Regions from separate parts of the Colwellia asteriadis genome, predicted to be linked through region 3. Evidence: predicted binding sites of a transcription regulator. Region 3 holds the regulator's gene; each other region holds the start of a gene.
The links. Region 3 encodes FNR, which switches genes on or off when oxygen is low (the NO sensors DNR and NnrR bind a similar motif). Its sites were predicted from a motif close to TTGATCTAGATCAA; they were not measured.
Positions count from the first base shown of each region.

Region 1: the regulator FNR is predicted to act here: its motif matches at 1,994-2,007, upstream of trhP (prephenate-dependent tRNA uridine(34) hydroxylase TrhP).
Region 2: the regulator FNR is predicted to act here: its motif matches at 1,457-1,470, upstream of ABD005_RS10635 (OmpW/AlkL family protein).

Region 1 covers NZ_BAAAFA010000004.1:79,325-82,589, forward strand. Annotated here, with positions in the region: gene ABD005_RS06820 (YfhL family 4Fe-4S dicluster ferredoxin) at 81-335, opposite strand; gene trhP (prephenate-dependent tRNA uridine(34) hydroxylase TrhP) at 493-1,902, opposite strand; gene ABD005_RS06830 (HDOD domain-containing protein) at 2,161-3,003, shown strand; gene rdgC (recombination-associated protein RdgC) at 3,123-3,265, opposite strand, start outside.
Region 2 covers NZ_BAAAFA010000006.1:285,371-288,635, forward strand. Annotated here, with positions in the region: gene ABD005_RS10620 (DUF494 family protein) at 1-97, shown strand, start outside; gene ABD005_RS10625 (DNA topoisomerase family protein) at 232-807, shown strand; gene tsaC (L-threonylcarbamoyladenylate synthase type 1 TsaC) at 841-1,413, shown strand; gene ABD005_RS10635 (OmpW/AlkL family protein) at 1,577-2,251, shown strand; gene aroE (shikimate dehydrogenase) at 2,368-3,204, shown strand; gene ABD005_RS10645 (hypothetical protein) at 3,216-3,265, shown strand, end outside.
Region 3 covers NZ_BAAAFA010000008.1:223,007-226,271, forward strand. Annotated here, with positions in the region: gene ABD005_RS12800 (heavy metal translocating P-type ATPase) at 1-588, shown strand, start outside; gene ccoS (cbb3-type cytochrome oxidase assembly protein CcoS) at 622-870, shown strand; gene ABD005_RS12810 (sulfite exporter TauE/SafE family protein) at 870-1,589, shown strand; gene fnr (fumarate/nitrate reduction transcriptional regulator Fnr) at 1,646-2,365, shown strand; gene uspE (universal stress protein UspE) at 2,519-3,265, shown strand, end outside.

The DNA.
Region 1 (3,265 bases), on a different contig from region 3:
GGGGAGCTAATCTTTAGTATAAAAACGCCAATTAATCATTAATTGGCGTTTTTGTAGCGAGTTACTCATTAAGCTAAGCGCTACTCAATCATATTATACAAATTGATAAATTTATTGAGTAATTGAGAGTGTGTTTCTCTGTGGTTTTCATCAGGCTTAACACTGTCTATTGGGCAAACATTAACACAAGTTGGTGCATCATAATGACCAACACACTCAGTGCAGTTATCACTATTTATTTCATAAATCTCTGCACCTAATGTAATCGCTTCATTAGGACACTCTGGCTCACACATATCGCAATTAATACAGGTATTTAATATTTTTAATGCCATAGCTTTCTCTTACGCTACTATTTTACTGAGTTATTTACTGAGTTATTTACTGAGTTATTTACTGAGTTATTTACTGAGTTATTTACTGAGTTATTTACTGAGTTATTTACTGAGTTATTTACTGAGTTAGTGATTGATTTAGTAAAGTAATAGTCATTTAATCCGGTTGTTGGAAAGGCTGCCTTGTTGTTCCTTTTTCTGATAAGTAGCGCATAATAATTGCAAAAGATAAATCAATAGAGCATTCAAGGGCAATTAGTACTTTATGCCCCGAGCCTTTAGCATCTGTTATAACTTCGTTATTTTTTGCATTAAGCATATGGCTTAATGTAAATGTATGATTACCTGTGGGAGTCATTAGTTCAAGCTTATCGCCAACTAAAAACTTATTCTTTACATCAATTTCAACTAAACCTGTTGTCTGGTTTCGTCCTATGACTTCACCAACAAATTGCTGCGTATCACTTTTTGAATAACCATAATCATAATTTTGAGTATCACCATGGCGATGACGCTTAAGAAAGCCTTCGGTATAGCCGCGGTGAGCTAGGTGCTCTAAATCGTTATTTAACTTAGGGTTAAAGGGCTTATTTGTCATGGCGTCGTTAATTGCCTGTGCGTATACCTGTGCTGTTCTTGCACAATAATAAAAAGACTTAGTACGTCCTTCAATTTTAAGCGAGTGTACTCCCATATTGACTAATCGTTGTACATGTTCAACTGCACGTAAATCTTTAGAGTTCATGATGTAGGTGCCGTGCTCATCTTCAAAAGCCGGCATATATTCGCCAGGCCTACCTTGCTCTTGTAATAAAACAATATCATCTATTGGGTTATTTTGAGTTGTTTCTATTTTGTTCGAAGGAAGGTAAATACCAACATCGTTAATACTTGTTTCTATTTCGTTGGCTGGGGAGCAAGCGATAATATCACCTGTTTCAGTTTCTTTAGCTTCGTGGGTATCGTACTTCCAGCGACATGAATTAGTACAAGTGCCTTGGTTAGGATCTCGTTTATTAATATAACCAGATAGTAAACAGCGACCCGAGTAGGCCATACATAATGCACCGTGAACAAATACCTCTATTTCCATTTCGGGGCAGTGTATGCGAATATCTTCTATTTCATCGAGTGATAGTTCACGCGACAATATAACCCGCTCAACCCCTTGTTGCTGCCAAAACTTAACCGTTGCCCAGTTAACCGCATTAGCTTGTACAGAGAGGTGAATAGGCATATCGGGAAAATTTTCTCGCACCAGCATAATTAAGCCTGGATCTGACATAATTAAGGCGTCAGGCTTCATGGCAATTACTGGTGCGATATCTTTTAAGAAGGTTTTTAATTTTCCGTTATGTGGCGCTATATTATTAACAAGATAAAACTTTTTCCCTAATGCATGCGCTTCATTAATACCTATTTGAATATTCGGTAGAGTAAATTCGTTATTACGTACCCTTAAAGAGTAACGAGGTTGTCCTGCATAAACAGCATCAGCTCCATAAGCAAAAGCATAGCGCATATTTTTAAGGCTACCCGCAGGGGACAGAAGTTCGGGTTTCATCATTGCGTAACTCGTTAATAATAGTGAGGAGGAAAAGTAGGGCGCGAATTATACTGGTAATAGCGGTTGGCAACAATTTAAAGGCGACGATGTGATGATCTAGATCAATGTTTTAGTAAGGCTCTCAATACCCCAAGTAGGTCAATAAAGACCTTATAGAACATTGCCTTATTTAGTTGAAAAATATTATAAAAAAAAACTAGGATTACATTATTTTGTGCTACTTTTAAAAGTAAGGATAATAAAAATAAAGGTGAATTCATGGCAGCATCAAATGCTTTATATACAATTTTAACGGAAAAAATTAATCAAGATACTTTAGTCTTACCGACATTACCTGAAGTCGCCTTAAAAGTCAGAGCTGCAGCAGATGATCCTGAAATTAATTTAAGTCAGATGAGTGATATTATCGCACAAGATCCTGCGTTATCTTTAGGGATGCTCAAAGTCGCTAATAGTGCCATTTTAGGACGGAGCGTTAAGGTTGAAACGGTGCCTCAAGCAGTAACTCGTATCGGTTTACAACAAATTAAAAGTATTGCTACAGCAATGGCGTTAGAGCAAGTTTTTGTGTCAGATAATGATATTGTAAAGCTGTATATGAAAAAATCGTGGGCAAAAACGATTGATATCGCATCGGTTGCCATTAGTCTTATGACATTATATTTAAAAGAGAATAAACGTACTTCATTAAGCTTAGACACAATAACTCTTGCCGCGTTAGTTCATAATATTGGTGTTTTACCTATTTTAACCGAAGCTGAAAATCATCCTGATGTTTTTGCTAATCCAACGTTTTTACAACAAGCGATCATTAAATTGTCTGGGAGAATAGGCGGAGCTATTACAAGGGCTTGGGGGTTTTCTGATGAATTTACGTTACTTGCAGAAAGCTGGAGTGATTTAACCATTTTACCAAACGAAGTTCATTATTTAGACTTTATTCGTGCTGGTGCTATTTACCATGACGTATTCAAAAACGAAACAACGAAAGAAGCATTACTTGCGAATTATACTAAAAAGGGGATTTTACCTGAGGTTGACTATATGCAGTGTGATGAGTTTTCAGCTATGTGTGCTGAAGTGAAAACGATGTTTACTTAATGAGTAAGCGTTAATCTACGGCTGAGTTAAAGTGAATTGGATTGAGTCAAGGTAACGAATAAGTAAAAGGGAAGTCATAACTTCCCTTTTTTAATAACTCAGCAACAGTTTAACAATAACTAATCTTTATCTAAATAGTCAGTCGTTTTTAATGAGAACTCAGCAAGCAAATCAGTAATAAAGCGGTTTAGCTCTCCTGACATTAGAGCAAAATCTGCGTCAAGTTTTGCAAGTATGTCATCGCTATCGATATCATCATTTT
Region 2 (3,265 bases), on a different contig from region 3:
TATTTTAATGGTATTGTTTAATGTTCCAGGCCATGAAAGTGCATACTCACAAATGGAAAACTTAGTCTTCGAAGAGCCGGAAGGTCCTTTACACTAAACTTTACTATTAGGTTGTATTAATGCCACTACCATATTAGTTTTAGGCTAACGGTAGTGGTGATATTTTTTATCGAATAGCTGTGGCATAATAAGGCATTATTTATTAACCATAGTTCGCACTATTTTAGCCTAATGACTAAAGCTGATAAGCCTTTATTTACCCACCATGAACATGCTTTAGAAAAAGCATACCAGGTTTGTCCTGAGTGTGGCTCTGAACTTACTATAAAAAATGGTAAATCAGGCGCTTTTTTGGGGTGTTCAAATTATCCTACCTGTCAATTTACGCGTGCTGTCGTTGAACATGAACGTGTAGAAGATAAAGTACTTCCTGGTAGCGAATGTCCACTATGTCAATCTCAGTTAGCGGTTAAGCAAGGTCGCTATGGTATGTTTATTGGTTGTACTAATTATCCGCAATGCCATCATATTGAAGACAGCCAAACTCATGAAGATATTGATGTCGATTGTCCATCGTGCGCGAGTAAAAAGCTATCAGGTAAATTAAAAGAAAAAACCAACCGTTTTGGTAAAACGTTTTATTCTTGTGATAACTACCCAAAATGTAAGTACGTACTGAATAATGAGCCGGTAGCGCAAACATGCCCAGAGTGCCAATGGCCTGTCTTAATCAAGCGTACTATGGCTAGTGGAGAAGTGTTAAGTTGTCCGCAAAAAAAATGTACCTATAAAGTAAAAGCGATATAATTAGATAATTTTTCGCTCTATAGAGTCACCAACATGTCAGTTACTTCACTATCGCCATCAATATTAGAGGCCTCTGAAGCTCTTCTTCAGGGAGGGGTTATTGCTTACCCTACTGAAGGCGTTTTCGGTTTAGGCTGCGACCCTGACAATAGCGTAGCGGTTGAGAAAGTATTAAAGTTGAAACAACGCTCTATAGATAAAGGACTCATCTTGCTAGCAGGGGACTATAGCCAAGTACAAAAATACATTGATGAATCCGTTATCACTTCAGAACAAATGACTATTATTTTGTCGCGCTGGCCTAATGCCATAACTCAAGTGCTTCCTGCAAAAGAAAGTGTGCCAACCTTATTAAAAGGTGTGTTCAGTACTATTGCTGTGCGTATCACCCAACACCCTGATGTTATTGCATTGTGCAAGCAAACTAATAAAGCCATTGTTTCAACCAGCGCCAACCTTTCAGGTCAACCATCAGCATTAACCTGGCAGCAAGTACTGGAGCAATTCCCTACAGAGCTTGATGGTTTGATTAAAACAAATACTTTAGGTAGAGCCAGCGCTTCAACTATTATTGATGGCATCACAGGGCAAGTATATAGAGGTTAGTGCTTTTACTGTTTAATAAAAGTTCAACTCAATAAACCTATTGTTGATCGAAATCAAATAATAAACCTTAATTACTCAATTGCACTGATAAAACTTGCGCTGGATCAACGTCCCTTTTGCGGTGAGTACTATGATGTCCTTAAATTAATTAAGGACACTCATCATGAAAAAAACATTATTAGCATTAACATTATTATCAAGCATTTCTACAGCTGCCTTTGCACATCAAGCTGGCGATATTCTGATTCGTGGTGGCGCAACTATGGTTGCTCCTGATAGCGGTAAAACACCTATATATTTAGGTGGTAGTGATGCTGCTGGCTTATCTTTGTCAGTAGATGACAATACTCAGTTAGGTTTGAACTTCGTTTATTTTGTTGATAACAACTGGGCGGTAGAGCTACTGGCGGCAACTCCTTTTACTCACGACATTACTATTCATGATCCAAATAATGCTCTAGGTGTTGACGGCGCCAAATTAGCTGAAGTAACTCACTTACCACCAACGTTAAGCGCATTATACTATTTCGATACCGGTTCAGCATTTAAGCCCTACCTCGGTTTAGGGGTTAACTATACTCACTTCTTTAAAGAAGAGTTTGAAGCTGCACCTAAAACTTTAGGCTTATCAAATTTACAGTTAGATAGTTCGTTTGGTTTATCAGTACAAATTGGCGCAGATTATGAGCTAACTGATAACTGGTCTATTAACGCTTCTGCTCGATATATTGATATCAATACTAAAGCCACCTTTGATGTTGGCGGAGATAGTATTGGTAGCGCTTCTGTTGATATTGACCCAATGGTTTACTCAGTAATGCTTGGCTATAAATTTTAATAGAGTTTTTTATTACATGTAATTAATTAAAAGCAGTAAGTTATTACTGCTTTTTTGTTTCTATAAGATAGTGATTCAGTTAGGCTGTAGCTCTTAATAAATCGATATAAATGCTTATGGAACCGTCAAATTTAGATAAATACTGTGTTTTTGGTAACCCTATTGCACAATCTCGCTCGCCTTTTATTCACCATGCTTTTGCTGTCGCTACTAATAAGAAAATTAGTTACCAAGCTAAATTTGTAGAGCTAGGTGAATTTACTTCAGCCATTCAAACATTTATTAAAGAGGGTGGAAAGGGCGCTAATGTTACCGCGCCTTTTAAAGAAGAAGCGCTACGTATTGCTGATCACTTAACTGAACGTGCTCGTTTAGCTGGCGCAGTCAACACCTTAACAATCAAAGATGGTAAAATTTACGGTGATAATACTGATGGCGAAGGGTTAGTTCAGGATCTTATTCGTAATAATATTATATTGGAAAATAGTCGGATATTGCTATTAGGTGCAGGTGGTGCAGCGAAAGGCGTTATACTCCCATTATTAAGCCAGAGTCCTAAGAGTATCACTATTGCTAATCGCACATTAAGCAAAGCAAGTGAATTATGTCAGCAATTTAATAATGATAAATTATTTTCATGTGAGCTTACAGAAGAGTCAGCGCAACCATTTGATATTATTATTAATGCAACCTCTGCTAGCTTGTCGGGTCAAACGTTTACATTATCGTCTTCTATTATTGCCTCACATACAGCTTGCTACGATATGGTTTATGGTAAAGCTAAAACGCCTTTTATACTTTGGGCTGAAAAACATAGCGCCAATAAAAAACTCGACGGTTTAGGTATGTTAGTTGGGCAAGCAGCAGAAAGCTTTCAGCTTTGGCACAGCACTAAACCTGAAGTTGACCCAGTTATAAATAAATTAAGACAGTCACTTAAGTCTGAATCATAAAGGCGAATATAATGAATCAATCAATATTGTTTAATGATGATCTTATTTTTAATGAGGCTCA
Region 3 (3,265 bases):
CAAGATGCAAATTGTACATTAATTAAAAACAACCAAGTTATCGCCTCATTTTATTTGGTCGATCAAATTCGTGACGATGCGAATGCTGTTATTGAAGCGCTTAATAAAACTGGCCGCACTATGCTGCTATCTGGTGATAGTCAACAAGCCTGTGATAAGTTAGCAACGGTGTTACCGCTAAGCTCTGTTGAAGGCTCGCTTAGTGCTCAAGATAAAATGCATAAAATTCAGCAAGCTCAGCAAAATGAAAAATTTAATGTTGCCATGACCGGTGATGGCGTTAACGACTCACCTGTATTTGGCGCAGCGCATGTATCTATTGCGATGGGTTGTGGCGCCGATATTACTAAAAGTGGTGCTGATGTTATTTTACTTAATAATAAGTTAAGTAGCATCAATACGCTAATAAAGGTGGGTCATAAAACCCGTCGAATTATTATTCAAAACTACTTATGGGCGTTTGGATATAATGCTATTGTACTACCATTGGCCGTAGCGGGTTATATCACGCCCTACATGGCAGTCATTGGTATGTCAACCAGCTCTATTTTAGTCATAACTAATTCACTTCGCTTGTTGAAAAAGTAATTAGTAAACACCGAGGGTTTAGTGATGAGTATAATGTATATTTTAATTCCAGTTGCGGCGATTCTAACCGCATTAGGGATTTATCTTTTTTTCTGGGCAGTTAAAACAGAGCAATTTGATGATTTAGAAAAACAAGGTATGAGCATCTTGTTTAATGATGATAGCCAGCAAAAAGATCAAGAAAAATCAGCGCCGAGTGATAGCAATATAGCAGCAAAAGCTAACGCTGCACCTCTAGCTACAAACCCCACCAATAATTCAAGCGCTGATGTAAAGAAGTAATGCTAACCGATTTACTATCAGCTTTTATTGTTGGTTTACTAGGCTCAGGTCACTGTTTAGCCATGTGTGGGGGTATTACTACCATGCTAACGTCGGCTACTGAAAAACCTAAACAACAAGGTGATATTGCTATCACTGAACAGCAGACCTACCCGACAAAATCAAGCAATAACACGTCTTTAATATTTTCATATCATATTGGCCGTATTGCCAGCTACACCTTGATTGGCGCGATTGTCGGCTTTAGTGGCTCATTAGCTGCAAAAAGTATCGGTGTTCCCCTTGGGGGGTTGCGCATGGTTGCCGCCATATTTTTAATTCTACTCGGCTTATATTTAGGTCAATGGTTAATGTGGTTAAACAGAGTAGAAGCGCTTGGGAAGTATTTATGGCGTTATTTGTCACCATTAGCTAAGTATGTCATTCCCGTCAATAGCACCAAACAAGCTTTAGGTTTAGGGGCTTTATGGGGTTGGTTACCTTGTGGGCTAGTTTATTCAACCCTCACCTGGTCATTAGCTAGCGGAAGTAGCCTAACAGGAGCAGGAATAATGTTATTTTTTGGTTTAGGTACTTTGCCTGCGCTCATAGCACTGTCTCTAGGTATTAATAGCTTTAAAAGCCTTTTGCTTAATGCTAACTTCAAGAAAACAATGGCAATTTCTCTAATATTATATGGCTGTTATAGTTTAACTGTTGCATATCAATTAATGTTCTAATACCCTATCAGCACGGTCGATATTACAGTCCTTTAAATTAAGAGTTATTATCTATTATGCCAAGTAAAAATTGCCCCGGTATACAACACATTAAGTGTCAAAACTGCAGTATTAGTGAATTATGTTTACCTTTTTCACTGAATGAGCAAGAGTTAAATAGCCTTGATGACATTATCGATAGAAAACGTCCTATTCATAAAGGCGATAAAATTTTTCATGACGGACAACAATTACACGCCTTATTTGCTATTCGTTCAGGGACTTTCAAAACATTTACGGTTAATGAGCAAGGCGAAGAACAAATAACAGGTTTTCATTTAGCAGGAGATTTACTGGGTTTTGATGCCATTGCAGAAAGCTGTCACCCTAGCTTTGCTCAGGCGCTTGAAACTTCGATGGTCTGTGAAATCCCTTATAATAACCTTGATCAGCTCTCTAACACTATGCCTAAGTTGAAAAAGCAGGTATTACGTCTAATGAGTAATGAAATTAAAACCGATCAGGCAATGTTAACCTTACTTAATAGAAAAAACGCTGAGCAACGTGTAGCTACTTTTTTAGTGACCTTAAGTGAGCGCTATCATTCGCGAGGATTATCAGCAACTGAATTTAGGTTAACCATGACTCGTAGCGATATTGGTAATTATATTGGCTTAACTGTTGAAACGATTAGTCGTTTACTTAATCGTTTTCATAAAAGTAACTTAATCAAAGTAGACGGTAAATTAATTACTATTGTAGATATTGACGCCTTGTCTGACGTCGCAGAAATTTAATTAGTTATAGCTTTTCCTCCCCCACCGAGATAGCTCCGTTTATCTCGGTGTTTAATGAAATCAATTCATAATATCTTAATTTAAATCAAGCATTCACTCCTCAATTTTGCTATAAAGTAATTATGAATTACTTTTATTAACGAGAGGTTTACCATGGAAATGTATCAAAATATACTGGTTATTATCGACCCAACAACTGATGAGCAAAAAGCCTTAAAGCGAGCTGTAGATCTAGCCTCACGTATTCATAAAAATAACAATACAGCCATTAATATTACTGCTTTTTTCAGCATTTTTGATTTTTCCTATGAGATGACAACAATACTATCTCATAACGAACGCGACTCTATGCGTCAAATGGTTATCGATGAGAAACAAAAATGGTTAGATGAAATTATCGCCGAAATAGCGCCTAATACGCAAGTAACTAGCAAAGTCGTATGGCATAACAGGCCTTACGAAGCCATTATCAATCAAGTAATTGAGCACAACTTTGATCTGGTTATTAAAGGAACTCATCAACATGATAAATTTAAATCAGTAGTCTTTACACCTACTGATTGGCATATCCTGAGAAAATGTCCATGCCCGGTATTATTAGTCAAAGATCACGAGTGGCCAAAAAATGGTAATATTCTAGCAGCTCTTAATATTGGTAGTGATGAGAGCGAACATAGCTCACTCAATAGCAAAATAACAAAGCAAGCTAAACAACTAACAGCTGTGGTTGACGGTAATTTACACTTAGTCAACTCTTACCCTGGCACCCCAATTAATATCGCTATTGAAGTTCCTGAGTTTGATGCCACCGAATACAATGCAGTCATGCTAAAGCATCACCAAGAAGCCATGAACACACATGCTGAACAATTTGGTGTTGAATTAACAAACACTCATATT